DNA from 3 places in the Inquilinus ginsengisoli genome. Region 3 is predicted to be linked to each of the others. Evidence: predicted binding sites of a transcription regulator. Region 3 holds the regulator's gene; each other region holds the start of a gene.
The links. Region 3 encodes LexA, which represses DNA repair genes until DNA is damaged. Its sites were predicted from a motif close to ATGTTCTANTTTGGTTC; they were not measured.
Positions count from the first base shown of each region.

Region 1: E9232_RS09805 (PA0069 family radical SAM protein) is a predicted target of LexA. The motif match lies at 5,454-5,470, and genes of this name have one in related genera.
Region 2: E9232_RS22150 (ImuA family protein) is a predicted target of LexA. The motif match lies at 5,914-5,930, and genes of this name have one in related genera.

Region 1 is NZ_JAVDPW010000003.1:439,943-449,481, reverse strand. It holds gene E9232_RS09830 (ABC-F family ATP-binding cassette domain-containing protein) at 1-735, opposite strand, end outside; gene E9232_RS09825 (MmcQ/YjbR family DNA-binding protein) at 904-1,233, shown strand; gene E9232_RS09820 (DmpA family aminopeptidase) at 1,312-2,415, shown strand; gene E9232_RS09815 (site-specific DNA-methyltransferase) at 2,510-3,628, opposite strand; gene rnhB (ribonuclease HII) at 3,676-4,296, opposite strand; gene E9232_RS09805 (PA0069 family radical SAM protein) at 4,348-5,451, opposite strand; gene rpsT (30S ribosomal protein S20) at 5,617-5,877, shown strand; gene dnaA (chromosomal replication initiator protein DnaA) at 6,403-7,797, shown strand; gene dnaN (DNA polymerase III subunit beta) at 8,091-9,224, shown strand; gene recF (DNA replication/repair protein RecF) at 9,316-9,539, shown strand, end outside.
Region 2 is NZ_JAVDPW010000008.1:58,644-68,182, forward strand. It holds gene E9232_RS22120 (ABC transporter permease) at 1-174, shown strand, start outside; gene E9232_RS22125 (ABC transporter ATP-binding protein) at 171-959, shown strand; gene E9232_RS22130 (hypothetical protein) at 1,300-2,142, shown strand; gene E9232_RS22135 (choice-of-anchor X domain-containing protein) at 2,139-3,635, shown strand; gene E9232_RS22140 (YciI family protein) at 3,742-4,116, shown strand; gene E9232_RS22145 (SulP family inorganic anion transporter) at 4,116-5,837, shown strand; gene E9232_RS22150 (ImuA family protein) at 5,942-6,685, shown strand; gene E9232_RS22155 (Y-family DNA polymerase) at 6,600-8,141, shown strand; gene E9232_RS22160 (error-prone DNA polymerase) at 8,141-9,539, shown strand, end outside.
Region 3 is NZ_JAVDPW010000006.1:478,781-488,319, reverse strand. It holds gene trpE (anthranilate synthase component I) at 1-1,463, shown strand, start outside; gene E9232_RS19315 (anthranilate synthase component II) at 1,586-2,170, shown strand; gene trpD (anthranilate phosphoribosyltransferase) at 2,167-3,198, shown strand; gene trpC (indole-3-glycerol phosphate synthase TrpC) at 3,204-4,025, shown strand; gene moaC (cyclic pyranopterin monophosphate synthase MoaC) at 4,022-4,501, shown strand; gene E9232_RS19295 (molybdopterin molybdotransferase MoeA) at 4,498-5,697, shown strand; gene lexA (transcriptional repressor LexA) at 5,826-6,545, shown strand; gene E9232_RS19285 (LacI family DNA-binding transcriptional regulator) at 6,594-7,619, shown strand; gene E9232_RS19280 (LmrA/YxaF family transcription factor) at 7,621-8,244, opposite strand; gene E9232_RS19275 (NIPSNAP family protein) at 8,335-9,081, shown strand; gene E9232_RS19270 (Gfo/Idh/MocA family protein) at 9,086-9,539, opposite strand, start outside.

The DNA.
Region 1 (9,539 bases), on a different contig from region 3:
GGTCTCCTGCTCGGCATGGGCGAGGCCCTGCCGCGCCGCCTCGGCCTCGGCCTCGCGCTGCGCCCGGTAGGCATCCCAGTTGCCGCCATAGACCCGGACGCCGAGGCCGGACAGCTCGACGATCCGGTCCATCCGGCGCAGCACCTCGCGGTCGTGGCTGACCACGATCGCGCCACCGCGCCAGCTGTCGAGCAACGCGCAGATCGCGTCGCGGCCGGCGGCGTCGAGGTTGTTGGTCGGCTCGTCCAGCACCAGCATCTCGGGCGGGTCGACCAGCAGCCCGGCCAGGGCCAGCCGCGTCGCCTCGCCGCCGCTCAAGGTTCCAAGCGGCCGGCGCAGGTCGAGACCCGCGGGCAGGCCGAGCCGGGGCAGCGCCAGCGCCGCCCGCTCCTCCACCGTCCAGTCGGCGGCAGCGAGGTCGTCCTCGGTCCCCTGCCCCGCCAGCAGCCGGTCGAGCCGGGCCAGCGCCGGCGCGATGCCGAGCGCATCGGCGGCGGTCATATCAGGCGCCACCCGTACGCTTTGCGGGAGGTGGCCGACGCCCCCCTGGCGGCGGATGCGGCCGCCCTGCGGCGCGATCTCGCCGAGCAGGAGGCGCAGCAGGGTGGACTTGCCCGCACCGTTGCGGCCGACGAGGCCGCTGCGCTCGGCCCCGAAGGCGAGCGTCAGGTCCTCGAAGAGCGGGCGGTGGTCAGGCGTGTGGTGGGAGAGGGATTCGGCGGCGAGAAGGGGCATGACGGCTCGACGGATGCAGCAGGACGGGGCGGGGGACGTGCCATTCCGTCTTGCGTTCCATCGGGGCCTCTCCTTCTCGGTGCGGCCGACAGCATAGCGGTAAAAAACATCCAAGCAAACCAGGGCGCGGCCGCCCATCCTTGCCGCGCGACATGAGGGGTGGTTGCGATGGCGGATGAAGAGACCGTGCGGCGGGCCGCGCTGGCCCTGCCCGAGGTGACCGAGCAGGACCATTGGGACCGCCCGTCCTTCCGGGTCGGCGGCAAGATCTTCGCGGTGCTGCGGCCGGCGGAGCGGCGGGCGGTGCTGAAGCTGCCACACGACCGCCAGGAGATGCTGTTCGAGGTCCGGCCCGAGGCCTTCTCGCCGGCGCGCTGGGGCCGTCTGGTCTGGACCTTCGTCGACCTGCCCGCGGTCGATGCCGGGCAGCTGGAGGCGCTGGTGGCCGAAGCCTGGCGCGAGGTGGCGCCGAAGCGCCTGACCCGGCCGCCGCGCTGACGCCATGGACAGCCGGGCATGGACAGCCTGTCCTGGGCGCGCTAGCCCAGGGGACCGACCAGCGACAGCGGGACGACCATGACGCGCAAGCCGAGAGCCCGGGACCTGGGCATTCCGTTCGAGGGCACGCCCGGCCCGCTGAACGCCATCACCGACATCCCCGGACTCGAGGTCGGCACCGCCACCATCGTCACCGGCGACGGCCGGCTGGAGATCGGGCGCGGCCCGGCGCGCACCGGCGTCACCGCCATCCTGCCGCGCGGACGGGTGTTCGACCCGGTCTTCACCGGCACCGCCGTGCTGAACGGCAACGGCGAGATGACCGGGACGATCTGGATCGAGGAATCCGGCTTCCTCGAAGGGCCGCTGATGATCACCAACAGCCACAGCGTCGGCACCGTGCGCGACGCGGTGGTCGGCTGGCAGGGCCGCAACGGGCTGGTGGCCCCGCTGGCCCAGGATATCTACTGGTGCCTGCCGGTGGTGGCCGAGACCTATGACGGGACCCTGAACGACATCAACGGCTTCCACGTCACGGCGGAGCATGCGGTCGAGGCGCTCGACGGCGCCCGGCCGGGCCCGGTGGCGGAGGGCAATGTCGGCGGCGGCACCGGCATGTCGCTGTTCGGATTCAAGGGCGGGACCGGCACAGCCTCGCGTCAGCTCTCACCCGAAGAGGGCGGCCACATGGTCGGCGTGCTGGTGCAGGGCAATTTCGGCCGCCGCAAGAACCTGCTGGTCGCCGGCGTCCCGGTCGGGCGCGAGATCCCGGACCTGCTGCCCGACCAGGCCCAGGACCGCGACACCGGGTCGATCATCGTCGTGATCGCCACCGACGCGCCGCTGCTGCCGCACCAGCTGAAGCGCCTGGCCCGGCGGGCGCCGGTCGGCATCGCCCGCACCGGCGGCTATGGCGCCAATGGCAGCGGCGACATCTTCCTGGCCTTCTCCACCGCCAATCCCGGTGCCTTCAGCCGCACGGACACCCGGTCGGTCGCGGTGCTGCCGAACGACGCCATGGACGGGCTGATCGAGGCCACGGCCCAGGCGACCGAGGAGGCGATCGTCAACGCCCTGGTCGCCGCCGAAACCATGACCGGCCGCGATGGCAACACCATGCATGCGATCCCGCATCAACGGCTGCGGGAAACCTTGAGGAAATATAACCGGTTGGCGGACTGAGCTGAGGTTGGCGTAGGTTGGGTTCGCCCTTGCGAACCCAACGCAGGATAGGGCCGCAAGATGTTGGGTTCGCGCCGCGAACCCAACCTACGGTTCAGTGAACCGCCATCTCGGCGCGGATCTTCTGGCGCAGCAGGTCGATCGGGGCCAGCCGGTTGCGCTGGGCCTCATAGTGCCAGAAGGTCCAGCCATTGCAGGACGGCGCGCCCTGCAGCGCGGCGCCGACCCGGTGGATCGAGCCGGCATGGTCGCCCTGGTTGTTGCTGGCGATCAGCGTGCCGTCGGCCCGCACCTTGGCGACATAGCGCCGGTCGGTGTCGAACAGCCGGTCGCCCGGGCGCAGCATGCCGCGTTCGACCACCCAGCCGAACGGCACCCGCGGCGCCTGGCGCTTGGACAGGGTGTCCAGCAGCGACGGGTCGGCCGGCGCCTCGATCGCGGCGATGCGCTGGGTGGCGACGCGGGCATAGGCGTCCTCGCGCTCGACCCCGATGAACTTGCGGCCCAGCCGCTTGGCCACGGCGCCGGTGGTGCCGCTGCCGAAGAACGGGTCGAGGATGGTCTCCCCCGCCCGGGTCGACGACAGGATCACGCGCCACAGCAGCGCCTCGGGCTTCTGGGTCGGATGCGCCTTGCGCCCGTCGATCTTCAGCCGCTCGCCGCCGCTGCAGATCGGCAGCGTCCAGTCGCTGCGCATCTGCAGCTCCTCGTTCAGCCCCTTCATGGCGTCGTAGTTGAAGGTGTAGCGGCTGTCCGGCGACTTCGCGGCCCAGATCAGGGTCTCATGCGCATTGGTGAAGCGGGTGCCGCGGAAGTTCGGCATCGGGTTCGACTTGCGCCAGACGATGTCGTTCAGGATCCAGAAGCCGAGATCCTGCAGGATGGCGCCGACCCGGAAGATGTTGTGGTAGGTGCCGATCACCCACAGCGTGCCGTCGTCCTTCAGCGCGTGGCGCGCCGCCGACAGCCAATCGCGGGTGAAGCGGTCATAGGTGGCGAGGTCGGCGAACTTGTCCCATTCCGCGTCGACGCCGTCGACCCGGCTTTCGTCCGGCCGGCGCAGCTCGCCCCCCAACTGCAAATTGTAGGGCGGGTCCGCGAACACGCAATCGACCGAGCCGGCGGGTAGCGCCCGCATGGCCGAGACGCAATCGTCCTGGACGATTCGGCAACCCGGCGGCAGCCGGCTGATGGTCTGGAGTGATTCGCTCATGACGCGACGATGATTCGCCGCGGAGTCGGCGTCAATCCCTCTTCGAATCAGACGGTTACGCTGAGTCGCTGAAACACCGGCGCAAACGACCGCCGGTGGTGGTCGCAGACCCCGATCCGGTCGAGTCCGGCGATATGCTCCGGCGTGCCGTAGCCGGCGTTGCGTTCCCACCCATAGCCGGGATGGAGGGTGGAGAGACGCAACATCTCGTGGTCACGCACAACTTTTGCGATGATCGACGCCGCCGCGATCGACAGCGAAATCGCGTCGCCGCCGACCACCGCCCGCCCGTCGCAGGGCAAACCGTCGGGCACCTTGTTTCCGTCGATCAGGGCCATGCCGGGACGCTCCGGCAGGGCGTCGAGCGCCCGTCGCATCGCCAGCATGCTGGCCTGGAGGATGTTGATTCGGTCGATCTCCTCGACCGAGGCCCAGCCGAGACCGACCTGCGCCACCGCCCGGATGCGCGGCACCAGCTCTTCGCGCCGGCGCGCGGTCAGCACTTTGCTGTCGTCGATCAGGGCGGCGAGCTCGGGGTCGAGCGGGCGGACCAGCACCACGGCCGCGGCGAGCACCGGGCCGGCCAGGGGGCCGCGGCCGACCTCGTCCAGCCCCGCGACGCTGCGCTTCGGCGCGCCGCACGCGATCTCCAGGCTCCAATCCGGCATGCCGACCCTCCTGCCCCCGGCATAGCGCCGATCGCACGGGACGCCAAGGGGTCAGAACAGGGACATCTGGTCGCCCGGCCGCGGCGGCACCGCGAACTGGCCGATGTCGAGCGCCCAGCGGCTGCGGTTGAGGCCGAGCCGGCGCACCGCGTGGTTGAAGCGGGCGCGGATCATCTCTGCCACCGGGCCCTCGCCGCGCATGCGCTCGCCGAAGCCGGATTTGTACAGCTTGCCGCCGCGGGTCTGCCGCACCAGCGACATCACCCGCTTCGCCCGGTCCGGCGCATGCGCCTCCAGCCATTCCTGGAACAGGCCGGCGATCTCCAGCGGCAGCCGCAGCATGGTCCAGCCCGCCGCCGTCGCCCCGGCCGCGGCCGCCGCCTCCAGCACCTGCTCCAGCATGTGGTCGTTGAGGCCGGGGATCATCGGCGAGGTCAGCACCGAGACCGGGATGCCGGCATCGGCCAGGCGGCGGATCGTCTCCAGCCGCTTCGGCGGAGTCGCCGCCCGCGGCTCCAGCGACCGCGCGAGGTCGCGGTCGAGCATCGACAGCGAGATGCAGGCGCCTGCCAGCCCTTTGGCCGCCATCGGCGCCAGCAGGTCGATGTCGCGGGTGATCAGCGCCGATTTGGTGACGATGCCGAGCGGATGGTTGAAGCGCGACAGCACCTCGATCACCCGCCGCGTCAGCTGCAGCTCGCGCTCGACCGGCTGGTAGGGGTCGGTGTTGGTGCCCATCGCCATCATCGCCGGGCTGTAGCCGGGGCGCCGCAGCTCGGCCTCCAGCAGCGCCGGGGCGTCCGGCTTGTAGAACAGCTGGGTCTCGAAATCGAGGCCGGGCGACAGGCCGAGCCAGGCATGGGTCGGCCGGGCGAAGCAGTAGATGCAGCCATGCTCGCAGCCGCGATACGGATTGATCGAACGGTCGAACAGGATGTCCGGCGAGTCGTTGCGGCTGATGATGGTGCGCGCCGTGTCGACATGCAGCGTGGTGCGCAGCGGCGGCGCGTCCTCCTCCCCCGCCTCGGACAGCCAGCCGTCATCGACCTTGTGCCGGGTCTCGGCCTCGTAGCGGCCGGACTTGTTGCTGACGGCGCCGCGCCCCTTGCGCGGCCGGTCGGCCAGTTCTTCGATCTCGGGCGGCTTGAGCGGCATGAGAACAAAGATAGAACAAATTACCAGCCTTGCCAAGCCCGGCGCAAAAGCCGACATATCGCCCCGACACGGCGTGCGAGACCCGTCTTGACGCCCGGGCGCGAAAAGACTATCAAGCGCCCTCGATTTTCTTGGGGCCCACGTTGGCCCGAACCGGGACCGACAATGGCCAACCACAAGTCCGCCGAAAAGCGTATCCGTCAGACCGAGCGTCGCACGCTGGTCAACCGCAACCGCGTCAGCCGCATCCGCACCTTCGTCAAGAAGGTCGAGACGGCGATCGAGGCGGGCGACAAGGCCGCCGCAGCCGACGCCTTCAAGGCGGCGCAGCCGGAGATGCATCGCGGCATCACCAAGGGCGTGCTGCAGAAGAACACGGTCGCGCGCAAGCTGTCGCGCCTGTCGAGCCGCATCAAGGCCCTCTGAGCCTCGGACGATGACCGGGCCGTTTCGCGGCAGCTGCCGCGGAACGGCCCTTGTCTTGTCTGGCAGGCGCTTCTTCCGGCATGCCGCAACCGGCTGATCCGGGCACTATTCCAGACCGTTTTTTGCGTTTTGGGATGGTCCGGATTTGTTCCGTTGCCAGCACGTGCCCGCCCTGCATATGATCCTCTTTCGCCTGCCATCTGCAGGTTGAGGGCCGCTTCAGGAAACAACTTGTCGGCTACCAGCCTTCGTCACGAAGATTGGCAGAAGAACAGGATTGTGCCCTAACGCTGATCATTTCGTAGTTTTAAGGAATTTGACTCCAGCTTCGCAAGTAGCTGCGAGGAATTGTTCCTGTGCCGGCGGCGTGTTACTGTGATTATTACAGTTTGAATTCAGTCGGCATGGCAGCTGCGCACTCCGCGTCTGGTGTCGCTGCGGGTGGGAATCGGTAAGTTCGGGTCGACGCGGAACGGGACGGGGCGAAAGCCCATTCGGAGGGGATCGGAAGGCAGCATGTCGTCGATGGGGGGAGTCATCATCACATCGATCGAGCAGCAATGGGGCCGGGTCTGCGGCCGGTTGCGCGAGGAGGTGGGCGAAGGCGCCTTCAAGAGCTGGCTGCGGCCGGTCGTCCTCGTCGACCTCGAAGGCGGCGAGGCCCGCATCGCCGCCCCCACCAAGTTCATGCGCGACTGGGTCGCGGCCCACTACGCCGACCGCATCCGCAAGCTGTGGCATGCCGAGAATCCGGACGTCCAGAGCGTCGATGTGATCGTGGTGCCGGACCGGCTGGCCGCCAGGCCGGCGGCCGCGCCCCCTGCCCCGGCGGCGACCGCGCCGGCCACGCGCACCGAGTCGGCAATGCCGGACCGGCCGCCCGAATCGGCCACTGATTTCGGCGCCATCCTCGACCAGCGCTTCACCTTCGACAATTTCGTGGTCGGCAAGCCGAACGAGCTGGCCCATGCCGCCGCACGCCGCGTGGCCGAGGCCAACAGCGTCACCTTCAACCCGCTGTTCCTCTATGGCGGGGTGGGCTTGGGCAAGACCCACCTGATGCACGGCATCGCCTGGCACATCCGCCAGAAGCATCCCGAGCGGCGCGTGCTGTACATGTCCGCCGAGAAGTTCATGTACCAGTTCATCCGTGCCCTGCGGTTCAAGGACACGATGACCTTCAAGGAGCTGTTCCGCTCGGTCGACGTGCTGATGATCGACGACGTGCAGTTCATCTCCGGCAAGGACTCCACCCAGGAGGAGTTCTTCCACACATTCAACGCGCTGGTGGACCAGAACCGCCAGGTGGTGATCTCGGCCGACAAGTCGCCCTCCGACCTCGAAGGCATGGAGGAGCGGCTGCGCTCCCGCCTCGGCTGGGGCCTGGTCGCCGACATCCACCCCACCACCTACGAGCTGCGCCTGGGCATCCTGCAGGCCAAGGCGGAGACCGCGCGGGTCGAGATCCCGGCCAAGGTGATGGAGTTCCTGGCCCACAAGATCACCTCCAACGTGCGCGAGCTGGAAGGGGCGCTGAACCGCATCACCGCCCATGCCGAGCTGGTGCACCGCCCGGTGACCCTGGAATCGACCCAGGAGCTGCTGCACGACCTGCTGCGCGCCTCGGACCGCCGGGTGACGATCGACGAGATCCAGAAGCGGGTCGCCGAGCACTACAACATCAAGATCGCCGACATGCATTCGGCCCGCCGCGCCCGCACCGTGGCCCGGCCGCGCCAGGTGGCGATGTACCTGTCGAAGCAGCTGACCCCGCGGTCGCTGCCCGAGATCGGGCGCAAATTCGGCGGTCGCGACCACACCACGGTGATGCACGCCGTGAAGAAGGTCGAGGAGCTGTGCAGCGAGGACCGGTCCTTCGCCGAGGACGTCGAACTGCTGCGCCGGATGCTGCAGATCTAGGCACGGCGGTCCAGACTGTCAGCCGTCATTGCGAGCCCCGAAGGGGCGTGGCGATCCAGCAATCGAGCCGCTGGATCGCGCCCCTAAACTTAACGGGGCGCTTCGCTCCTCGCGATGACGACGCCTCGACAGACCCGGCATCCGATAATTCGTTCCGGATTGCGCCCGGGACCGCGCCTGCCCCTCGCCACCGCCGTCGGCTTTCGGTTATAGTGCGCGCCCGCCGCGTCGGCCGGGCGTGAGCCCGACCCGACGATTCGTCCGGCGGCCGGCATCGTCGAAGTGGAATCGGGATGAAGCTGATCATCGAACGGGCCGCCCTCCTGAAGGGCCTGAGCCATGTGCAGAGCGTCGTCGAGCGGCGCAACACCATCCCGATCCTGTCCAACATCCTGCTGCGCGCCGAATCCGGCGCGCTGCGCCTGACCGCCACCGACATGGATCTCGAGATCGTCGAATCCGTGCCGGCCGAGATCCTGGCCCCGGGCGGCACCACGGCGCCGGCGCACACCCTCTACGACATCGTGCGCAAGCTGCCCGACGGCAGCCAGGTCGAGATCGAGACCAATGCGGATGGCGGGTCGCTGTCGCTGCGCGCCGGCCGGTCGAACTTCCGGCTCGGCTGCCTGCCGGTCGAGGATTTCCCGAGCATGGCCGGCGGTGACCTGACGCACCGCTTCACCATCGCCACCGGCGATCTCCGGGTGATGATCGACCGGACCAAGTTCGCGATCTCGACCGAGGAGACGCGCTACTACCTGAACGGCATCTACCTGCACGCGGCCAAGGCCGACAACGTGCCGGTGCTGCGCGCCGTCGCCACCGACGGCCACCGCCTGGCCCGGATCGAGATGCCGCTGCCCGACGGTGCCGACGGCATCCCCGGCGTGATCGTGCCGCGCAAGACCGTGATGGAACTGCGCAAGCTCCTGGACGAGAGCGGCGAGATGGTCGAAGTCCAGCTGTCCGAGACCAAGACCCGCTTCACCCTGGCGGGAACTGCGGGCGACGGCGTGGTCCTGACCTCGAAGCTGATCGACGGCACCTTCCCGGAATATGAGCGGGTGATCCCGAGCGGCAACGACAAGATCCTCGAGGTCGACGCCAAGGCCTTCGCCAAGGCGGTCGACCGCGTCTCCACCATCTCGACCGAGAAGAGCCGGGCGGTGAAGCTGACGATCGAGAACGGGTCGCTGACGCTGTCGGCCAATTCGGCCGAGCAGGGCAGCGCCACCGAGGAGATCGAGGTCAGCTACGAGGCGGCCAGGATCGAGATCGGCTTCAACAGCCGCTACCTCCTCGACATCACCCAGCAGATCGAAGGCGACGGCGCCCGCTTCGCCATGGCCGATGCCGGGTCGCCCACCATCGTCCGCGACACCGCCGATTCCAGCGCGCTCTACGTGCTGATGCCGATGCGGGTGTGACCGGGTTTGGACCGACCGTGCCGGCCCCGATCGTCATGGCCCCTTTCTCCATGACAGGGGCGAAGCATCCGCTTCGGATGCCTTGAGCCACATGTCCCAGGACCCCATGCCGGAGCAGGCCCCGCAGTCGGGGCCGGCGCCCTCCCCGTCCGGGCCGCCGGCCCGGATCGCGCTGACGCGGCTGACGCTGACCGAGTTCCGCTGCTACGGCCAGCTGCGGATCGAGCTGGATCCGCGGCCGGTGGTGCTGACCGGGCCGAACGGCGCCGGCAAGACCAACCTGCTGGAGGCGGTGTCGTTCCTGTCGCCGGGCCG
Region 2 (9,539 bases), on a different contig from region 3:
GAGCTGATCGGATCCTCCGCCGGCATCGGCCACATGATCATCGACGCCCAGCGCTTCCTCGACACCGGGCAGATGATCTTCGGCATCTTCACCATCGGCACCATCGGCCTGATCACCGACCAGCTGTTCAAGCGGCTGAACCGCGCCCTGTTCCCCTGGAGCCTCGGCCGATGACACTGGTCCGTGTCGAAGGCGTCAGCCGGCAGTATCCCGGAATCCATGGCGGCGCGCCGACCCAGGCGCTGAGCCCGGTCGACCTGACCATCGCCGAGAACGACTTCATCACCCTGCTGGGCCCGTCCGGCTGCGGCAAGTCCACCCTGCTGCGCATCGTCGCCGGGCTGGACCGGCCGAGCACCGGGCGGGTGCTGGTCGGCGGCAGGCCGGTGACCGAGCCGGGGCCCGACCGCGGCGTGGTGTTCCAGGCCTACACCCTGTTCCCGTGGCTGAGCGTGGCGCAGAACATCGCCTTCGGCCTGCGCGAGAAGGGCGTGCCGCAGAGGCAGCAGGCCGAAATCGTCGCCGAATACGTCGCCAAGGTCGGCCTGCGCGGTTTCGAGAACCACTACCCGAAGATGCTGTCGGGCGGCATGCAGCAGCGCACCGCGATCGCCCGGGCCCTGGCCAACGACCCGAAGATCCTGCTGCTGGACGAACCCTTCGGCGCGCTGGACACCCAGACCCGGGCGCTGATGCAGGAGCTGCTGCTGTCGATCTGGGAGGCCGAGCGCAAGACCGTGCTGTTCGTCACCCACGACATCGATGAGGCAGTGTTCCTGGCCAACCGGGTGATCGTGATGAGCGCCCGGCCCGGCCGGATCATCGAGGACCGGCCGATCGCCCTGCCGCATCCGCGCCACTACACGGTGAAGACCACGCCGGAGTTCCAGGAACACCGCGCCGCCCTGACCGAGGCGGTGCGCCAGCAGGCGATGATCGCCGCCGGGATGGCGGGATAAAGCGACGAACGCCATAAAAAGGGCATTTTGTTTCGAGAAACTACCCTTGTTCTGCATCTTTCTTAGAGTATCTGGAAATAATATTCCGACCCTCGGATCCTGATCCGCGGACGGTCGGGTGGAGCGGTCCGGGCCGACCGGCTCGGCATCCCATCATCGAGAGTTGCGGGCCTTCGTCGTTGCGCGGCGGCCGGTGCCTTGGGGCACATCGTCCTGCGGTCCGGTGATTCCCGGCGACTGGCCGGGACCAGCGCATCGGCAGGTGCCGCCGTCCATCGGCGATCCCGCCGACATGCGGAATCCGGGACGGCGCGTCTCCAGCGAACATCGGAGACAGCGCATGGCCATACAATTGGAAATCAGGGACGGCACACCGGACTGGTGGATGAGTCCCGACATCTGGGTCGTCCCAGGCAACGACCCGACCGGACAGCCGGGGGCGCCGATTGCGGGGCAGCCGGCCTATGTCTGGGCCCATGTCGAGAACCACGGATCGAGTGTCGCCGACGGCACCCGCATCGATTTCTGGTGGGCCGATCCCAGCACCCAGATCCTGCGCAGCACCGCCCATTTCATCGGGTCGGCCAATGCGGACCTGCAGCCCGGCGCGGCACAGGACGTGCTGTGCCTGGTGCCCTGGGCGGTGACCATGGTGAATGGCGGGCATGAGTGTCTGATCGCCGTCGCCAATCATTCCGGCAGCTCGATCCCGGTCCCGCCGCCGGATGATTTCAACCCGCCGGCCTATCCGGAGGCCGCGCAGCGCAACCTCAGCGTCGTCGTGGCGCAGACCGGCATTCCCGCCCGGATGCTGACCATCGCGGCCGGCCTCCGCACCGACAAGCGGGTTCTGGTCACGGCCAAGGTCGGGGGCGAACTGGACGAGGCGCAACTGCGCCGGCTGGACCTGGCCGGCCTGAAGCCGTCCAAGGCCGCCAAGGTCGAGGTCGGCATGGGGCAGGAGCCGATGTGCACGCCGGAAAAGGGCGGCCTGGGCAAGCGGGAACTGGAGTTGCACATTCCCAGGGGCACCAAGGCCGCCATCCATGTCGCCATCAGGGCGCCGGACCTGGCGAAGGGCGAATACGCCCTGGTCCGGATCGCCGAGCAGGACGGGGAGGACCGGACGCTCGGTGGGTACACCTTCATCGTTCTGTCCGACCGGAAAGGAGGCCGCAAATGACCGCCACGCCGATGCAGGTGCTCACGCGCCCCTTCGCCGTCGAGCCCGTGACCAATATCATGCTGCCGGACGGCATCTTCGATAACGCTATCTATTCGCTGCTGATCTCGTGCCACTACACCAACAATTCCTCCAGCGACCTGGTCAATGTCCGCCTCTATCTCGAGAGCATTGGCGACCCGGGCATCGTTCCGGCGGCCAACACCCTGGTCTTCTCCAGGATCCCGGCCGGGGCATCGGTGCTGGTGTCCTGGCGGGCGAATTTCGAGAACGCCACGCCGGGCAAGCACCTGGTCAGCTTCATCGCGCGCGCCGACGGCTTCGAGTCCCGCCGCTCGATCCAGCAGATCTTCGTCTCGCAGACCCGGTTCGACTCGACGACCAATTCCTACACTTGCACCGTGGGCGAGGGATCGCTGGTGGTGTCGAACCTGGCCGCCCTCGGGCCGGCCGCGGATTGGTGGAAGTGCAATCCGAAAGACCCGAAATGCGGGCCGGATTTCGGCCCCTGGGTGCCGACCGGGGCGACGATGGTCTGGCAACCCAACCCCGCCTATGACGGGGTCCATGGCGAGCTGCCTTTCGCCGATCCTTGGTGGAAGATCCTCGCCCTCATCGTGCTGGTGGTCGCGGCGATCGTGGCGATCGTCGCCGTGGCCCTCGGTTCCGGGAACGCGAATTTCAGCGCCGGCGGCACCTTCGAGGAGACGGACCCGAGCGTCAGCTGCTGCACCCCGAAGGGCGCCGCTTCCGGCCCGCCCGAATACACGGTGGCGGGCGTGGCTTCGGCCATCGCCTCGGGCGCCCTCGTCGTCGCCTGCTCCGACGCCGCGGATCCCTTCTATCGCGGGCAGGCGGCCACGCCGCCGGGGGCCGGCGAGAAGACCCTGGGTGAAAAGGTGGTGGCGAAATGGAGCCTGCCCGACGCCCCCAACGCCGGCCGCGCCTATCCGGCCGATGTCGAATGGACCTATCAGCGCTTCACCACCGGCCAGACCTACAGCCATTCGGTGTCGGAGACGCAGACCAACATCCATGTCGGCGGCGACGTCGAGATCGAAACCCCCGGCACGGTGCATGCCTTCAAGCCATTGTGGGTGAAGGCGAAGTTTCAGAACGGCGGAGGCGGCTACTTCACCGGGACGGAGCTCTACGCGTTCGCCCTGTTCCAGGCGCCGCAAGGGCTGTTCTTCGTCGTGCCGCTAACGGATGACGGGCTCGGCTTCGACGACGCCGCCAATGACGGCGTCTATGCCGGCAGCCTGGACCTGGAGCGGGCCTACAAGCTGCTGCTGTCCCAGCACCAGGATGTCTACGGCGTCTGGCGGATCTTTGTCTTCGCCCAGGACGTCAACCTGACGAAGCCGGGAACGCCCCCTGAAATCGCGGCCCAGCACATCGGCGGCTTCTTCGTCGCCAGCGCGATCGAGATCACCTTCGATCCCTCCCTGCCATGTCCGCTGAAAGCGCAGAGCACGATCACCGTGGTCTGATCGACCGGGCTTCGGAGCCGGCTGAAGGTGGCCGCGATGTTTCCGTGCCGCCGGACGCCGGCTCCGGGCATACTCCGCGTCGGGGACAGACGAGGGGGCAGCCCGGATGCTCTACGCCATTCTTTGCTACAATTCGCAGGACGCCATCGGCGCCTGGACCAAGGAAGAGGATGACGCGGTCATGGCCCGGCTGGACGTCGTCCACCGCCGGCTGGCCGAGCAGGGCCGGCTGGGGCCCGCCGCGCGGCTGATGCCGACCACCGCCGCGACCACGCTGGTGAAGGGCCATGAGCCGCCGCTGGTGATCGACGGGCCCTATGTCGAGACCAAGGAGCAGATGCTCGGCTTCTACATCGTCGACTGCCCGTCGATCGAGGAAGCGGTCGCACTGGCCCAGGACCTGGAGCGGGCGAATCCCGGCATCGGCGGCTACGAGATCCGCCCGGTCAAGCTGTTCCTGCCCGGAAGCGGCATGGCCTGATGCCCGGCCCCGGCCGAAGCTGGCGTCCCTTCCGGGCCGTGGCGGGCTGGACGCTGCGGGACGGCCGGTCCGACCTGGTCGCAGGCCTGACGCTGGCGGCCATCACCATCCCCGAGCAGATGGCCACCGCCCGGCTGGGCGGCTTCGCGCCGGAAATCGGCTTCTTCGCCTTCGTCGCCGCGGCGCTAGCCTTCGCGGTGTTCGGCGCCCATCGCCTGCTGTCGGTCGGCGCGGATTCCACCATCACCCCGATCTTCGCCGGCGGCCTGGCCCTGCTGGCGGCGGCGGGATCGCCGCACTACGCGGCCCTGGCCGCCGCTTTGGCCCTGATGGTCGGCCTGATCGTCTGCTGCGGCGGCGTGTTCCGCCTGGGCTGGATCGCCGACCTGCTGTCGGTGCCGGTCACGACAGGCTTCCTGGCCGGGATCGCGGTGCACATCGCCGTCTCGCAGCTGCCGGGGCTGCTGGGCCTGCCGGCGCAGGACGGCAGCACGCCGCAGCGCATCGCCGAGACCGTGGCGCAGCTGGGGCAGGTCAATCCCTGGAGCGCGGCGCTGGGGATCGGCGTCTTCCTGGCGGTGTTCGGCGCCGAGCGGATCAGCCCGCGCATTCCGGGCGCGCTGATCGGCCTGGTGGCGGCGACGGCCGCGGTGGTCGCCTTCGGCCTCGAGAATCGCGGCGTCGCGGTCCTCGGCCCCCTTCCCGGCGGCCTGCCGCAGCCGGCGCTGCCGGCGGTGGATTTCGACGAGCTGCGCCGCCTGGTGTCCCTGGCGCTGATCGTCGCGCTGGTCGTCATGGTGCAGACGGCCGCCACCAGCCGCTCCTTTCCGCCCCAATCCGGCGCGCCGCCGGCGCTGAACCGCGATTTCATCGGCGTCGGCGCCGGCAGCATCCTGTCCGGCCTGTTCGGGGCCTTTCCGGTGAACGCCAGCCCGCCGCGCACCGCCACCGTGGCCGAGACCGGCGGCCGGTCGCAGGTCGCCGGCCTGGTCGCCGCCGCCATCGTGCTGGCCCTGGCGCTGCTCGGCGGCGGGCTGCTGTCGCATGTCCCGCATGCGGCCCTGGCCGGGGTCCTGGTGTTCGTGGCCCAGCGGGTCGTCCGGGTCCCGACCTTCGTCGCCGTCTACCACCAGGCGCCGGGCGAGTTCGCCCTGATTCTGGCCACCGCGGTCGCCATCGTGGTGCTGCCGATCCAGGCCGGAGTCGCCGTCGGCATCGGCCTGTCGCTGCTGCACGGCATCTGGGCGATCACCCGCGCCCAGCCGATCGAGTTCGAGAAGGTGCCGCAGACGTCGATCTGGTGGCCGCCCGCCGCCGGCTCCCATGGCGAGACGCTGCCCGGGGTCGCCGTCATCGCCTTCCAGGCCCCGCTGAGCTTCCTCAACGCCGGGACGTTCGAGGCCGGCATCGGCCGCCTGATCGACGCCAGGCGGGACGCGCTGCGCCTGGTGATCCTGGAGGCCAGCAGCATCATCGAGATCGACTATTCCGCGGCCCGCAGCCTGGCCGGGGTGATCGCGCAGTGCCGCGTCGCGGACATCACCTTCGCCATCGCCCGGCTCGAATCGGTCCGCGCGCAGCAGGCCCTGTCCCGCTTCGGCATCCTGGCGCAGATCGGCCCGGACCATGTGTTCCATAGCGTCGACGAAGCGGTGAGGGCGCTGGCCGGCCCGCCCCCCGATCCGGCACCCGGTGCAGGGCACGCATCAGCGAGTCCCTGAGGCCGCGCAAAGCCGCCGTTTCCCTGGGCCCGCCGCCCCGAGCTTGACTCTGCAGCGCTGCAGTGGATTCATATAAGAACAAATATAGAACATCTGTGAGCGCCATGTCCGCCCTCGCCGCCCTGCGCGAGCGCCTGAACCGCTATGGATCCGCCGTCGAGGATCCCGGAATCCTGCCGCTCGACCTGCCGCCGATCGATGCCCGCCTGCCGCGCGGCGGGCTGGCGCTCGGCCGGCTGCACCGGGTCGCCGCGGCCGGCGGGGGCGGGGCCGCCGCAGGGGCGGCCGCGACCGGCTTCGCTGCCCGGCTGCTGGCCCGGCTGCAGCGGCGCGGGCCGGTGCTGTGGTGCACGACGAGCGACGACCTCTATCCGCCGGCGCTGGCCGCGCTGGGCCTGGCGCCCGACCGGCTGATCCTGGTGCGGCCGCGCGACGAGAAGGGCGTGCTGGCGGTGGTGGAGGAGGCGCTGCGCACCCCCGGCTTCGGCGCCGTGCTGGCCGAGGCGGTGCGGGCCGACCTGCTGGCCGAGCGGCGGCTGCAGCTGGCCTGCGAGACCCGGGGCACCACCGCCCTGCTGCTGCAGCGCGAGCTGCTGGCGCCCCGCCTCGGCCGTACCGCCGCCAGCGCCGCGGTGACGCGCTGGGCGGTGGCCCCGGCGCCCAGCGGCGGCACCGCCACCTGGGTCGGGCCGGTGCGGTGGGAGCTGGCGCTGACCCATTGCCGCGGCGGCGCGCCCGGCCGCTGGATCGTGGAGACAAAGGATGGGACGGATCGTCTCGCTGTGGTTGCCGAACTGGCCGATCACGCGGCTGAAGCTGACCACGCCGGAGAACGCCTGGCCGGCTGAGCCGGTCGCGGTCGTCGAGACCATCGGACAGCGGCGCCAGGTCGTCGCCGTCGACGACCGCGGCTGGGCCGCCGGCATCCGGCCGCAGCAGAAGGCGACCGACGCCCGCGCCGTGCTGCCCACCCTGGCCCTGATCCCGGCGGACCACGCCGCCGACGCCCGCGCCCTGGCCCGTCTGGCCCGCTGGGCCGGCCGCTACAGCCCCGCCGTGGCGCCCTGCCCGCCCGACGGGCTGTGGATCGACATCACCGGCTGTGCCCATCTGTGGGGCGGCGAGGAAGGCTTGGTCGACGACCTGGCCGGACGGCTGCGGCGGCGCGGCCTGCCCGGCCGCATCGCCGTCGCCGGCAGCTTCGGCGCCGCCTGGGCCCTGGCGCATCACGGCCGCGCCGAACGGCCGATCCACATCCTGCCCGACGGCGAGGAACGGGCCGCCCTGTCCCCCCTGCCCGTCGCGGCGCTGCGGCTGGACGAGGATGCGGTGCAGGCGCTGCGCCGGATCGGCCTGACCAAGGTCGGCGACCTGCTGGCGGCGCCGCGCCCCGGCCTGGCCCGCCGCTTCGGCGCCCGGCCGCTGCTGCGGCTGGACCAGGCGCTGGGCCGGGCGGAGGAGACGGTCGGCTTCCGCCGGCCGCCGACGCCCTGGTTCGCCCGCTTGGCCTTCCCCGAGCCGGTCGGCACGCCGGAGGACCTGCAGCGCGCCATCGCGGTGGTGACGGCGGAGCTCTGCGCCCGGCTGGAGGCCCGGATGATGGGCGCCGCCCAGTTCGCCGCCGACTTCCACCGGGTCGACGGGCGGCGCCAGACCGCCGCCATCCGCACCGCTTTGCCGGTCCGCGACGCGGCGCGGGTCGCGCGCCTGCTGGCCGAGCGGCTGGACCGGGTCGACCCCGGCTTCGGGGTCGAGGTGGTGACCCTGCGGGCCGACCGGGTGGCGCCGCTGGACGGGCGCCAGACCGGGCTGAGCAAGCTGGAGGACGAAGGGGCCGCGATCGGCGACCTCGCCGGCTTCGTCGACATCGTCGGCAACCGCATCGGCTTCGACCGGATCTGGCGGCCGGCCGCGGTGGAGAGCCATCTGCCCGAACGCTGCGTCGCCGCCGCGCCGCCGCTGGCCCCGGCCGAGGTCACGGCCTGGCCCGAGGGCTGGGTGCGCCCGCTGCGCCTGCTGCGCCGGCCGGAGCCGATCGAGGCGATCGCCCAGGTGCCGGACGACCCGCCCAGCACCTTCCGCTGGGCCGGGGCGACCCACAAGGTGCGCCGCGCAGACGGGCCGGAGCGGATCGCCTATGAGTGGTGGCGCCGGACAAAGCCGGAGGACCGGAGCGAGCCGGAGATGATCCGCGACTACTACCGGGTCGAGGACGAGGCCGGCCGCCGTTTCTGGGTTTACCGCGCCGGGCTGTACCGCACCGGCGAGAGCGCGCGCTGGTTCCTGCACGGGGTGTTCGACTGATGGTCGATTATGCCGAGTTGCAGGTCACCACCAACTTCTCCTTCCTGCGCGGCGGGTCGCACCCGGCGGAGCTGGTGGAGACGGCGATCCATCTCGGCCTGTCCGCCATTGCCGTGACCGATCGCAACAGCCTGGCCGGGGTCGTGCGCGGCCATGTCGCCGCCAATCGCGACGCGGACCGGCAGAAGGCCCGCCGCATCCCCTACATCGTCGGCTGCCGGCTGGACTTCACCGATGCGCCGAGCCTGCTGTGCTATCCGACCGATCTCAAGGCCTATGGCCGGCTGTGCCGGCTACTGACCATCGGCAAGCGCCGGGCGAAGAAGGGCCAGTGCGACCTGGCCTTCGCCGACCTGCTGCCGTTCAGCGACGGCCAGATCCTGGTGGCGCTGCCGCCCGATACGCTTGACGACGGCTTCGCCGGCCATCTCGACCGGCTGCGGTCGGATATGGGGAAACGGGTCTATCTGGCGGCCAGCCATCGCTATCGCGGCGATGACGCCCGGCGGCTGGAAGACCTCCGCGACCTCGCCTTCCGCACGCGGGCGCCCCTCGTCGCCACCAACGACGTGCTGTACCACGCGCCGGAGCGGCGGCGGCTGCAGGATGTCGTCACCTGCATCCGCGAGCACTGCACGATCGACGAGGCCGGCTGGCGGCTGGAGGCCAATGCCGAGCGGCACCTGAAGACGCCGGACGAGATGGCCCGGCTGTTCCGCGACCATCCCCAGGCGCTGGAGCGGACGGTCGAGATCGCCGAACGCTGCCGCTTCGACCTGGATGAGCTGTCCGCCAAGTACCAGTACCCCGAGGAGATCACCCCCGACGGCGAGCCGGCGCAGGCCCGGCTGGAGCGCATGACCTGGGAGGGGGCGACAACCCGCTATCCCCAGGGTGTGCCGGCCGATCTGCGTAGCCAGATCGAGAAGGAGCTGGCGCTGATCGGCGGGCGCGAATACGCGCCCTTCTTCCTGACCGTGGCCGACATCGTCGCCTTCGCCAAGAGCCAGCACATCCTGAACCAGGGCCGCGGCTCGGCCGCCAACAGCGCCGTCTGCTTCTGCCTGGGCATCACCTCGGTCAACCCGGTCGAGGTCAACCTGCTGTTCGAACGCTTCATCAGCGAGGCGCGCCACGAGCCACCCGACATCGACGTCGATTTCGAACATGAGCGGCGCGAGGAGGTGATCCAGCACATCTACCAGAAGTTCGGCCGGCACCGCACCGGGCTGACCGCGACCGTGATCTGCTACCGAACCCGCGCCGCGGTGCGCGACGTCGGCAAGGCGATGGGCCTGTCAGAGGACATGATCGGCGCCCTGTCGGGATCGGTCTGGGGCTGGAGCATGACCGGATTGGACGAGGACCAGGTGCGCGAGGCCGGGCTGGACCCGGCCG
Region 3 (9,539 bases):
TGGTGTCCGACCTCGACACCCCGGTCTCGGCCATGCTGAAGCTGGCCGGCGACGAGCCCTATTCCTTCCTGCTCGAATCGGTCGAGGGCGGCGCCATCCGCGGCCGCTACAGCGCCATCGGGCTGCGCCCCGACCTAATCTGGCGCTGCCGCGGCGACACGGTCGAGATCAACCGCAAGGCGCTGGCCGACCTCGACAGCTACACCCCGGTCGCCGCCAAGCCGCTGGACAGCCTGCGGGCGCTGATCGCGGAATCGCGCATCGACCTGCCGCGCGGCTTCCCGCCGCTGGCCGCCGGGCTGTTCGGCTATCTCGGCTACGACATGGTCCGGCAGATGGAAACGCTGCCCGACACCAATCCGGACACGCTGGGCGTGCCGGATTCGATCATGATCCGGCCGACCATCGTCTGCGTGTTCGACACCATCGCCGACGTCGTCACCATCGTCACCCCGGTCTTCCCCGACCCGGCGGTGACGGCGGAGAAGGCGCATGAGGCGGCGTGCGAGCGGTTGTCCAACGTGGTTGCCGGCTTCGAATCCAGCCTGTCGCACCGCGAGGCCGCGGCCGAGGGCGTGCTGCCGGCCCTGCCGGAGCCGACCTCGAACATGACGCGGGAGGAGTACCACGCGGTGGTGGAGCGGGCGAAGGAGTACATCCGCGCCGGCGATATCTTCCAGGTGGTGCTGTCGCAGCGCTTCGCCCTGCCCTTCACCCTGCCCCCCTTCGCGTTGTACCGGGCGCTGCGTCGGTTGAATCCTTCGCCCTTCCTGGTGTTCCAGAACTTCCGGGACTTCGCCGTGGTCGGGTCGAGCCCGGAGATCCTGGTGCGGCTGCGCGACGGCGAGGTCACCATCCGGCCGATCGCCGGCACCCGCCCCCGGGGCGCCACGCCGGAGGAGGATGTGGCGCTGGAACAGGATTTGCTGGCCGACCCGAAGGAGCGGGCCGAGCACCTGATGCTGCTCGACCTCGGCCGCAACGATGTCGGCCGCGTGGCGCAGATCGGCTCGGTCAAGGTCACCGACCGCTTCATCATCGAGCGCTACTCCCACGTCATGCACATCGTCTCCAACGTGGTCGGCCGCATCGGGCCGGAGCATGACGCCATCGCCGCCCTGTCCGCCGGCTTCCCGGCCGGCACCACCAGCGGCGCACCCAAGGTCCGGGCGATGGAGATCATCGACGAGCTGGAGGTGGCGCGGCGCGGCGTCTATGCCGGGGCGATGGGCTATTTCGGCGCCAATGGCGACATGGACACCTGCATCGCCCTGCGCACCGCGGTGGTGAAGGACGACACCCTGTACATCCAGGCCGGCGGCGGCGTCGTCGCCGACAGCGACCCCGAGGGCGAGTACCAGGAAACCCGCAACAAGGCGCGGGCGCTGGTGCGCGCCGCCGAAGATGCGGTACGCTTCGCCAACCGACCGCGCAGCGGCAATCGGCCGATGGGACATGTCTAGAGAACGCACCCTTTCGCAGCAGCATCGCGACCAGCGCCATGCTCTGCCGCATCGATGGTGAGGCCGGCCGGATCGCGTCCGCCGCCCCCTCCCCATACCCATGCCTCGAAAGGGCGAAATCGATGCTTCTGCTGATCGATAACTACGACAGCTTCACCTACAACCTGGTGCATTACCTCGGCGAACTCGGGGCCGACACCGATGTCCGGCGCAACGATGCGCTGACCGTCGACGAGGCGCTGGCGCTGCGGCCCGACGGCATCGTCATCTCGCCCGGCCCGCGCGACCCCGACCAGGCCGGCATCTGCATGGACCTGATCCGCGCCGCCGCCGGCCGGGTGCCGGTGTTCGGCGTCTGCCTGGGCCACCAGGCGATCGGCCAGGTCTTCGGCGGCCGGATCGTCCGGGCGCCGGTGCCGATGCACGGCAAGATCAGCCCGGTGCACCACCATGGCGGCGGCGTCCTCGCCGGGCTGCCGGACAATTTCGAGGCCACCCGCTACCATTCGCTGACCATCGCGCCCGACAGCATGCCGGACAGCCTGGAGGCCACGGCCTGGACCGCGGACGGGGTGATCATGGCGCTGCAGCACAAGACGCTGCCGATCCATGGCGTCCAGTTCCACCCGGAGAGCATCGCCTCGCAGTTCGGCCACAAGATCCTGCAGAACTTCCTGGCCATCGCCGAACGGCGGAACGCGGCATGACGACCGAGATGCGACCGTTCCTCGCCAAGGCCGCGCTGGGCCAGCCGCTGAACGCGGCCGATGCCCGCGCCGCCTTCGAGATCATCATGTCCGGCGAGGCCACGCCGGCGCAGATCGGCGGCTTCCTGATGGCCCTCAGGGTCCGCGGCGAGACGCCGGAGGAGATCGCCGCCGCCGCGCGGGTGATGCGCGACAAGGCGGTGACCATCGACGCGCCGGAGGGCGCCATCGACTGCTGCGGCACCGGCGGCGACAGTTCCGGGTCGTTCAACGTCTCGACCGCCGTCTCCTTCGTCCTGGCCGGGGCCGGCGTGCCGGTGGCCAAGCACGGCAACCGCGCCGCATCGAGCCTGACCGGCGCCGCCAACGTGCTGGCGGAACTGGGCGTCAATGTCGAGGCGACGCCGGAGGTGATGCGCGAGGCATTGTGGGACGCCAATATCGGCTTCCTGTTCGCGCCGCTGTACCACAGCGCCATGCGCCATGTCGGCCCGGCGCGGCAGGAGCTCGGCACCCGCACCATCTTCAACCTGCTCGGTCCGCTGGCCAACCCGGCCGGGGTGAAGCGCCAGCTGCTCGGCGTCTTCGCCGAGGCCTGGGTCGCCCCGGTGGCCGAGGCCCTGCTCCAGCTCGGCAGCGACGTCGCCTGGGTGGTGCATGGCAGCGACGGGCTGGATGAGCTGACCACCACCGGCCCGACCTCGGTCGCCGAGCTGCGCGGCGGCCAGGTCCGGCGCCTGACGGTGACGCCGGAGGATGCCGGGCTGCCCCGATCCAAACCCGAGGACCTCAAGGGCGGCGACCCCGAGACCAACGCCGCGGCGCTGCGCGCGGTTCTGGGCGGCGCCCACGGGGCCTATCGCGACATCGTGCGGCTGAACGCCGCTGCGGCCTTCATCGTTGCCGACAAGGTCACCACTCTGGCCGATGGTGCCGACCTCGCGGCGCGCATCATCGACGATGGGACGGCCGCCCATGTGCTCGAACGGCTGGCCCGGATCACAACCCAGGGCCCGGCCAAGGGTTAGGAATCATGAGTGACACGCTGACACGCATCGTCGCCGACAAGCGTCGGCACATCGAACAGCGCAAGGCGGCGGTGCCGCCGGCCGAGATTCGCCGGCTGGCGGATCTCGCCGACCGCGCCGCCCCGCCGCGCGGTTTCCTGGCGGCGCTGCGCCGGGCACAGTCCGAAGGCCGCACCGGCCTGATCGCCGAGATCAAGAAGGCCTCGCCGTCCAAGGGGCTGATCCGCCCGGATTTCGACCCGCCCGCCCTCGCCCGCGCCTATCGCGACGGCGGCGCCACCTGCCTGTCGGTGCTGACCGACGTGCCCTATTTCCAGGGCGCCGACGAGTATCTGACCGCCGCGCGCAATGCGGTCGAGCTGCCGGTGCTGCGCAAGGACTTCATGGTCGATCGCTACCAGATCGACGAGGCCCGGGCGCTGGGCGCCGACTGCATCCTGCTGATCATGGCGGCGCTGGACGACGCCACCGCGCAGGAGCTGGAGCAGGCCGCGATCGACAACGGCATGGACGTGCTGGTCGAGGTGCATGATGCGGCGGAGCTGGAGCGGGCGCTGAAGCTGCGGTCGCCGCTGCTCGGCATCAACAACCGGAACCTCAAGACCCTGCAGGTCGACCTCGCCACCACCGAGGCGCTGGCGGCCCAGGTGCCGCGGGACCGGCTGATGGTGTCCGAGAGCGGGCTGTTCACCCCGGCCGACCTGGCCCGCATGGCCCGGGTGGGCGCCACCACCTTCCTGATCGGCGAAAGCCTGATGCGCCACGACGACGTCGCCGCCGCCACCCGCGCGCTGCTGACGCCGGAGGCGAGATCCTCCGCCGCATGAGCGACCTCACCCATTTCGACGCCGCCGGGCAGGCGCGCATGGTCGATGTCTCGGACAAGGAGGCGACGGTCCGGGTGGCGCGTGCCGGCTGCCGGGTCGAGATGAAACCGGAGACGCTGGCGCTGATCGCCGCCGGCGGCCACGCCAAGGGCGACGTGCTGGGCATCGCCCGCATCGCCGGCATCATGGCCGCCAAGCGCACCGCCGACCTGATCCCGCTGTGCCACCCGCTGCCGCTGTCCAGCGTCGAGCTGGCGCTGCGCTGCGATGCGGAGCACAGCCGGGTCGAGATCGAGGCCACGGTCAAGGTCACCCACCGCACCGGAGTCGAGATGGAGGCGCTGACCGCCGCCTCAGTCGCCGCCCTGACCGTCTACGACATGTGCAAGGCGGTCGACCGTGGCATGGTGGTCACCGACCTGCGCCTGCTGCACAAATCCGGCGGGCGGTCGGGCATCTATGAGGCCGCGCCATGATCCCGGTCGCCGAGGCCCGCGCCCGCATCCTCTCCGCCTTCCAGGCCCTGCCGGCCGAGACCGTGCCGTTGCCCGAGGGCCTGGGCCGGATCCTGGCCGAGCCGGTCGTGGCGCGGCTGACCCAGCCGCCGCTCGACGTCTCCGCCATGGATGGCTGGGCGGTGCGCGCCACCGACGTCGCCACGGTGCCGGCGACGCTGCGCGAGATCGGCCGGGTGCCGGCCGGCGGCCGCTTCGAGGGCACGGTCGGGCCGGGCCAATGCGTCCGCATCTTCACCGGCGCGCCGCTGCCCGCGGGCGCCGACGCGGTGGTGATCCAGGAGGATGCCGACGCATCAGGCGATTCGGTCACCATCCGCGAGGGCGCCGGTGCCGGCCGCTATGTCCGCAAGGCCGGGCTGGACTTCCGCGCCGGCGACACCCTGCTGCAGCCCGGCCGGCGCCTGACCGCGCGCGACATCGGCATCGCCGCCTCGACCAACCATCCCTGGCTGCGCGTCCGCCGCCGGCCGCGGGTGGCGATCCTGGCGACCGGCGACGAGATCGTGATGCCGGGCGAGGCGCTGGGGCCGAGCCAGATCGTCAGCTCCAACAGCCACGCCCTCGCCGCCCTGGTCCGCAGCTGCGGCGGCCAGCCGATCGATCTCGGCATCGCCCGCGACGATGCCGAGTCGCTGACCGCGCTGGCGGCCGGGGCGCGCGGCGCCGACCTGGTCGTCACCACCGGCGGCGCCTCGGTCGGCGACCACGACCTGATCCGTTCGGTGCTGGGCGGGCGCGGCCTGGCGCTCGACTTCTGGACGATCGCGATGCGGCCGGGCAAGCCGCTGATGTTCGGCCGGCTCGACGACACCCCGATGCTGGGCCTGCCCGGCAACCCGGTTTCGACCATGGTCTGCGGCTGGCTGTTCCTGCGCCCGGCGATCCTGGCGCTGCAGGGCGCGGCGCTCCCGGACGACCGGATCGCGGCGACTTTGGGCCGCGACCTGCCGGCCAATGATCGGCGCGAGGATTACTTGCGGGCGCGGATCGAGCGCACCGAAAACGGCCTGGTCGCCACCCCGTTCCCGGCCCAGGACAGCTCGATGCTGTCGCTGCTGGCGGCCGCCGACGGGCTGGTGATCCGGCCGCCGCTGGCGCCGGCGGCGGCGCGCGGCGATGCGGTCGAGGCGGTGCTGTTCACGGACGGGATCTGACCCGGCGATTGTTGCGAGGAAGTAAAGAGTCGGGTGCGACAAAGTTAGCGCCTTGTGTTTTTGTTTTGTTCCTCCTATCGTGTTTCCAGGGATTCGGCCGCACCGCGGCCCTGAAAACGGAGGATGCCTTGCTGACGCGTAAGCAACAGGAGCTGCTGTTGTTCGTTCATCGCCGCCTGGAGGCGGACGGCGTCAGTCCTTCCTTCGACGAGATGAAGGACGCCCTCAGTCTCAAGTCGAAGTCGGGCATCCATCGACTGATCACCGGCCTCGAAGAGCGCGGCTTTATTCGCCGCCTGCCGCATCGGGCCCGGGCGCTCGAGGTGCTTCGCCTTCCCGACTGCCTCAAGACCGACGCCCCGGCGGCGACCGACGACGACAATGTCGTCCCCTTCCGGCCGCTGCGCAGCGACACGCCCCTGCCCGGCCGCAAGCTGGAGCGCGCCGATCTGGTCAATGCCGAGCACGGCGTCCGCCTGCCGCTCTACGGCCGGATCGCCGCCGGCATGCCGATCGAGGCGCTGCAGGAGCACAACTTCGCCCAGGTGCCGGCCTCGCTGCTCGGCCCGGGTGAGCACTACGCGCTCGAAGTCGCCGGCGACAGCATGGTCGAGGCCGGCATCCTGGACGGCGACACCGTCATCATCCGCCGCTGCGACACCGCCGACGCCGGCGTGATCATCGTCGCCCTGGTCGACGACAACGAGGTCACGCTGAAGCGGCTGCGGCGCAAGGGCGCATCGGTCGGGCTGGAAGCCGCCAACCCGGCCTACGAGACCCGCTTCCTGCCGTCGGACCGGGTCCGCATCCAGGGCCGCCTGGTCGGGCTGCTGCGGACCTATTCGTAACCTGCGGCCTCACCAGCCAGGGCTCGCCATCACGCGGCCCGGCACGCCATGACTGGCCGTGCCGGGCCGCGCCCGTTTGGCGGCGTCGAACGGGCGACGGCGCAGCAGGTCGCGGATGCGGCCGGCGTGTCGATCTCCGCCGTCTCGCGCACCTTCACCAAACACGCCAGCGTTTCGCCCCGGATGCGGGCCCGGGTGCTGGCGGCGGCCGAGGCGCTGGGCTACCGCCCCAACCAGCTGGCGCGCAGCCTGATGACCGGCCGGACCGAGCTGGTCGGGCTGGTCTCGACCCATTTCGCCAACCCCGCCTTCATGGACGTGTTCGACCTGTTCACGCGGGAGCTGCAGCGTCGCGGGCTGCGGCCGCTGATCGCCAACCTGTCGGAGGATGGCCACGCCGCGGCCGCGCTCGACATGATGCTGCAATACAATGTCGACGCCGTGCTGATCGCCACCTCGGCGCCGCCGGAGGGCTTCGCCGCCTCCTGCGCCCGGGCCGGGCTGCCGGTGGTGCATGTGTTCGGCCGGGCCGGGACCGATGCGCCGGTGCCGGTGGTGACGGTCGACAATGTCGCCGGCGGCCGCCTGGCGGCGCAGGCGATGCTGGCGCGCGGGCTGCGGCGCCTGGCCTTCCTCGGCGGCGCGCCGTCGGATGCGTCGTCGATCGACCGCGCCGCCGGCTTCGCCCAGGAACTGGCCGGGGCCGGCCTGCAGCCTGTGGCCGTGGACTACGCCGGCGACTATTCGCATGAGCACGGCCGGCGGGCGATGCACGCGCTGCTCGACGCCCATCGGCCCGATGCGGTGTTCTGCGGCGACGACATCCTCGCCCTCGGCGCGCTCGACGCCTGCCGCGAGCGGAGTGTGCGGGTGCCGGAGGAGATCGGCGTGGTCGGCTTCGACGACATGAAGCTGGCCGCCTGGCCCGGCTACAGCCTGACCACGATCCGCCAGCCGATGGCCGAGATGGTGCGCCACGCCATCGGCGAGATCGCCGCCCGCCTCGCCGATCCCGCCCACGAGTTGCGGAGCCGGCTGTTCGAGATCGCCCTGGTGGAGCGCGGCAGCCTGTAGGTCAGGCCACCCGCAGCCCTTCCAGAACCTGCATCAGCTGCCGGGCACAGACCCTGAGCGGCGCCGCGCTCTGCTCTGCCTTGGCCAGCGCCATCGCCCCGGAATAGGCGGCGACGACGAAGGTGGCGAGATCGTCCGGATCCGCCGCCGCCAGCCGGCCCGAGTGCTGGTCGGCGCGCAGCCGCTCGGCGATCGCGGCCCGCCAGGCCTCGAACAGCGCCTGCATCGCCAGCCGGAACTCCGGATCCGCCAGCGACAGCTCCAGCACCAGGTTGTTGAGCGGGCAGCCGGAGACCGCGCCGCGCCGCTCCAGCCCCTCGGCGATCCCGGCGAAGACCGCGGCAATGCCCTCCAGCGCATCCGGCGCCGACCGGACCGGGGCACACCAGGTCTCCTCGACCTCCTGCGCCACCCGGTCCCGGATCACCGCCAGCCCCAGCGCCTTCTTGGTCGGGAAATGATGGTACAGCGCCCCGCCCGTGGTCCCGGCGATGCGCATGATCTCGTGCATGCCGGTGCCCTGGTAGCCGCGCGACTGGAACGCCTCCGCCGCCACGTCCAACAGCCGTCGCCGCATGCCCTCGGGATCGTAGCTGCGCTTGGGCTCTGCCGATGTCTTTGCCATGGCCGGAGGGTAGCATATTGACTCAACCGGACAATCAGTCTGTTTTAGAACCGGACAACCGGTCTGTTTTAAATGAACTGGGAGGCGATCATGCAGGACAACGGGCAGCAGGTGATGGTTCGGACCCTCAGCCCGATCGTCGAGTTGCGGCGCTACACGCTGCATCCCGGCCGGCGCGACGTGCTGATCGACCTGTTCGAACGGGAGTTCCTGGAAAGCCAGGAGGCCACCGGGATGACCCTCATCGGCCAGTTCCGCGACCTCGACGCGCCCGACCAGTTCGTCTGGCTGCGCGGCTTCGCCGACATGCCGTCACGGGCGGCGGCGCTGCAGGCCTTCTATGGCGGGCCGGTGTGGCAGGCGAACCGCGCGGCCGCCAACGCCACCATGATCGATTCGGACGATGTCCTGCTGCTGCGCCCGGCCCATCCGGAATCGGGCTTCCCGCTCGGGCCCGGCCGCCCGCCCCAGGGCAGCACCGCAGCCCCGGGCGGCATCGTGGTCGCCACCACCTGGCATCTTCACCCGGCAGCCGAGGCCGGATTCATGACGGTGTTCGACACCGATCTGGTCGCTATGCTGCACGAGGCCGGCGTGCCGATCCTGGCGATCTTCGTCAGCGAGCACAGCGAGAACACCTTCCCGGCCCTGCCGGTGCGCGAGGACACCCGGGTCTTCGTCTGGTTCTCGCGCTTCCCCGACCGGGCGGCCTATGAACGCCACGCTGCCGTCCTCGCCCGCATGCCCGGCTTCGCCGCGGCGCTGCTGCCACATCTGGTCCGGGCGCCCGAGGTCGCGCTGCTGTCGCCGACCGCACGGTCGCGGCTGCGCGTCTGATGCCTCAGACGTCGGCGATCCGCACCCAGGCGCGGTCACGGGCGGAGCGCAGGGCCGCGGCGGTGACGCGGTCGACCTCCCAGCCGTCGCGGAAAGTCGGCCACACCGGCTGGCCGGTCGCCACCGCCTGCAGGAAGTCGCGCGCCTCGATCGCGATCTGCTCGTTGTAGCCGGTGCCGTGGCCGACGCCCTGGTTGAAGGCGAGGTAGTCCGGGTGCGCCGGCCCGGTCAGCAGCCGCTGGAAGCCCTGGCGCGAAGCCGGCCGCGCCGAATCGTACAGCCACAGCTCGTTCTGGTTCTCCTGGTCGAAGGCCAGGGCGCCGCGGGTGCCGGTGATGCGGTAGGTGTAGCCCATCTTCCGCCCGGCGGCGACGCGGCTGAAGCTGAGCGACCCGGTGGCACCATTGGCGAAGCGCAGCAGCATCTGGCCCTGGTCGTCATTCTCCACTCGCTCCTCG